Regions from separate parts of the uncultured Planococcus sp. genome, predicted to be linked through region 1. Evidence: predicted binding sites of a transcription regulator. Region 1 holds the regulator's gene; the other holds the start of a gene.

Region 1 (2,210 bases):
ATACGCAAACTTCATCAGTTCTTCTTCCTGTCTCTCTAAGGAAGATTCCTGTGTATCTTTGGTCGTGCTGACACGGCAATAAATTAATGCGTTTTTCTTCATTCAGCATCACCTGCAAATTTACTGGTCTCATCAGGAGCAAATCTTAAATGATCACTGGGAATCTTGAGTAATTGCCCGGCGATGATTTTAGAAGTTGAAAGGTTATTCTCTTTCATAATCTCTTCTATCCATTCATGATGGGGGGTTGTGCCACTGAACGATTCAGCTAATGTCCAGAGTGTGTCGCCTTCTTCTATTTCAACTTGGCTCATTTGTGCACTGTTTGTATTATGGGACAGGATCGCATAAAAAGTAAACACCATAATTAAAGCAAAAAACAAGATTAAGTAAGAATTTTGTCGGATGATCGTCAAATAAATCGCCTCCTGGGAATGAGTGTTCGGAATGTATGTTCTCATATTAATGCGAACAGGTGTTTTTGTCAAGAATAATATTCGAACCTATGTTTGCATTTCACTGCCCGAGTTGGTATACTATTGGTAGAAATCAAGTAGTATTACTCAAATGAGGTGAAACTGTTGAAAAAAGTATCCAAACGCCAAGAAGACATATTGTCGTTTATAAAAGAAGAAGTCCGCTTAAAAGGCTATCCGCCATCCGTGCGTGAAATCGGGGAGGCAGTCGGTCTGGCATCCAGTTCGACCGTACATGGCCATCTGGCTCGCCTTGAAAGCAAAGGCCTGATCCGTCGCGACCCAACAAAACCCAGAGCAATTGAAGTTATCAGCACTGATGAAGCGCTTATTGATAAAAGTCCTGTATTACATGTACCGTTAATCGGTAAGGTAACTGCCGGTATCCCGATTACGGCAATTGAAAATGTAGAAGAATACTTCCCTCTTCCCCAAAGCTATGGCACAGAAGATGATCACATCTTCATGCTGGAAATCATGGGTGAAAGTATGATTGAAGCCGGAATTTTAAATGGTGATTATGTCATTGTGAAGCAGCAGCAAACTGCTAATAACGGAGATATTGTTGTCGCGATGACTGCAGAAGACGAAGCAACAGTCAAACGTTTCTTCCGCGAAGATAGTTACTTCCGCCTTCAGCCGGAGAATTCATCGATGGATCCAATCATTGTGGATCAAGTTTCGATTCTCGGTAAAGTCGTTGGAGTTTATCGCCAAATCCATTAAACAAAAAACCACCGGGAAAATTCCCCGGTGGTTTTTTGTATTTTTATTATGTAGACTTGACTTCCGATTTACCGTTTCATGCAGCTGAACGCTAAAACTACAGGAATTCTTTTTCTCCTGATGTACTCCTGTTCCTCTTCGAAATATTGAGGTTTCGGCTTCCCTTCCTGCAGACCAGTAACTGTAAATCCTGCTTTTGTCAGTGCCGAGAAATAACTTTCGATGGTTCGATGATGTTTCACCACTATTTTATCGATCCATGGCTCCTGCCGCACCCCTTCATCGAAATATTCATCTACAATCCAACTGCCTCTTTTATCACCGTTTTTTTTGCTTTCAAAAGAAGAAGTCGTCAACGGATGCTGGACACTGAACACAAATCTCCCGTTGTCTTTTAACGACATATGGATGTTTCGGAATACCTGATCCACTTCAGGCAAGTAATGCATCGCTAAACGGGAAGCGATGATATCATATTCACTTTCCGGAAAGTCGAACCCTTCCATCGTGGACTTCGTGATCTGTGCATCTAGCCCTGTTAAATTTACCGATGCCAATCTGCACATTTGTTCCGACCCTTCCACCCCATGATAGTGCAGAGCTCCAGACTCCAGCAGCTCTTTTCCGAACAAGGCATCTCCGCACCCCAGATCCAATACCCGCTTATTCTGAAATACTCCCAGCAGTTCATAGATGACCGGCTTTTCAATGCTGTTGTTAGGACTTTCAAGCCGATTTCTTCTTTGCAGGAAACTTTCTAAAAAATCCTTTTCTTCGTATGCACTGGAACCTTCGTATTTCATCGTATCCCTCCATAATTCGATTTACAGTTACTTTTCAGCTCAAAAAAAGATGCTGCATAAGCAGCACCTACCGCGCGGCTTATAGAAAAGAAATCTTCTACAATTCGCTGACTTTTATATATTTAACCAAATTGATGGTGATGCGATAAATATTACCCGTTTCCGGATCGGAAATTTCATAAGTACCATTGGAAGGGATTTTGCT
Region 2 (2,210 bases), on a different contig from region 1:
GACATGGTTTTTCCGCCTTCGATACAAAAGGCGTAAGCGCTTCCGATAGCGAAATGGTTTGAAGCATTTTCATCGAACAGCGTATTGTAGAATAAAATGTTTGAATCGGAAATCGGTGACTGGTGAGGCACCAATGCCACTTCGCCCAGGAAATGTGAACCTTCATCTGTTGCAACAAGTTGCTTTAGGACTTCTTCACCTTGAGCAGCTGTCACTTCAACGATTTTCCCGTTCTCGAATGTCACTTTAAAATCGTCGATGATGTTTCCGCCATAGCTCAGTGGTTTTGTACTGGAAACATAGCCGTTGACACCCGTTTTATGTGGGACAGTGAAAACTTCTTCTGTTGGCATATTGGCCATGAAAGGATCGCCTTTTTCATTGATGGATCCGGCTCCACACCATAAGTGGCCATCAGGAAGAGCAACTTCCAAGTCAGTCTTTGGTGACGTGTAATGCAGTTTCGCATACTTTTTGCCGTTCAGGTAATCGACTTTCGTGTGAAGCAAACGGTCATGCTCCGTCCATGCTTCAATCGGCTGATCAAGATCTGCGCGGACTGCTTTAAAAATAGCATCCCATAAGGTATCGATCTGTTGGTCTGCCGGTACATCCGGAAAGACTTTAGCTGCCCATTTCTCAGAAGGCGCGGCAATGACAGTCCAGCTGATTTTATCTGATTGGACGTATTGGCGATATTTGCTCAATGCCTGTCCCGTCGCTTTTTGTGAAGCAGCGATGCGTTTCGAGTCAATTCCCGACAATAGATCCGGGCTTTGGGACACAACACTGATGAAAGCGGCGCCTTGTTCAGCCAATTGTTCACGTTCCTGTACTTTCCATGCTGGATAATCAGAAAACGAATCTTCAGGTGCTAATTCAAAACGCAGGCGCGAAACAGCGTCGTCATTCCAGTCGACATAGACTTGTTTGGCCCCTGATTCATAAGCCTTTTGGGTAATTAAACGAACCAAAGGTGCCGCCTCAATAGCAGCAGCGATATAAAGCTGCTGGCCGGGTTGAATATTTACCCCCACTTTTACGGCCAATTCCGCATAGCGGGCTAATTTCTCATTAAAAGATGTCAAATAAATCTCTCCTCTCATCACTTCTTATAGTAGCAATTTTCAATCACGCCCTGCAATCATTTATAACGATATTCGAAATAATATTTTCACTTGCATTTTTTATTATAAAAGTTTATGATTTAAACAAATGTTTGAACGGAGGTGTTGAAATGAACCAGAAAGAAGTGGAAGTGTTGGAATTGATCCGCCGCAATCCTTATTTGTCCCAGCAGGAAATGGCGGAACGCTTGAATATGTCCAGGCCTTCATTGGCCAATTTCATCTCGAATCTCATGCGGCAAGGAAAAATTTTGGGGCGGGCTTACGTATTGCCGGAAGAAAAAACGGTTATTAGCATCGGAGGTGCCAATGTCGACAGAAAGTTTCTCATGGATCGGCCGGCGCAGATGGGTACCTCAAATCCAGCTTCCGTTTCCGGAAGTGTCGGTGGAGTTGCAAGGAACGTTGCAGAAAACTTGGGACGCCTCGGCCATTCCGTCAAGCTGCTGTCGATTGTCGGCAATGATCCCGAGTGGAATTTGATTGAAGCGGCTTCGAGCCCTTTCATGTCGACTGAATTGACAAAAGCAATGGACGGGCTTTCGACAGGAACCTATACAGCGATTTTGGAACCGGATGGTGAGATGCTGCTGGCGATGGCTGATATGAAAATCTACGATTCCCTGACACCGGACCATATCTCTAAAAATGACAGCACGTTATTGTCAGCAGCTTTTCTTGTCATCGATTTGAACTGTCCACTTGAAACAGTGGAATATGTTCGGCAGTTGGCACTGGCCAATAAAATTCCGCTGGCTGTCATCCCGGTATCCGCTCCAAAAATGGATCGGCTGGGCAAAGATTTGGCAGGCATCAGCTGGCTGATCTTGAACCGCGACGAAGCGAGCAAGTTTCTACAAATACCTATCGAATCAATGGATGACTGGCATAAGGCAGCGCAGCAGCTTTTGGATCAAGGAGCGGAAGCTGTGGTCATCACAGGAGGAAAAGACGGAGCGATAGCCGGCAATTCTGAGGGCATCCGCCATTACCATGCCATGCAAGTCGACCATGTTGCCGATGTGACAGGAGCAGGAGATGCATTTTCCAGTGCCATCGTCCACAGCGTCATGGATGGCCAGG

Evidence for each region. The regulator LexA, encoded in region 1, represses DNA repair genes until DNA is damaged. The targets are predictions, from matches to a motif close to CGAACATATGTTCG.
Region 2: Q0785_RS17980 (carbohydrate kinase) is a predicted target of LexA. The motif match lies at 1,209-1,222, and genes of this name have one in related genera.

Annotation. Positions count from the first base shown of each region.
Region 1 covers NZ_CANMXD010000004.1:311,678-313,887, forward strand. The annotation lists gene Q0785_RS08160 (recombinase family protein) at 1-102, opposite strand, end outside; gene Q0785_RS08165 (LysM peptidoglycan-binding domain-containing protein) at 99-416, opposite strand; gene lexA (transcriptional repressor LexA) at 582-1,202, shown strand; gene Q0785_RS08175 (class I SAM-dependent methyltransferase) at 1,271-2,005, opposite strand; gene Q0785_RS08180 (hypothetical protein) at 2,103-2,210, opposite strand, start outside.
Region 2 covers NZ_CANMXD010000014.1:15,832-18,041, reverse strand. The annotation lists gene Q0785_RS17985 (aminopeptidase) at 1-1,088, opposite strand, end outside; gene Q0785_RS17980 (carbohydrate kinase) at 1,238-2,210, shown strand, end outside.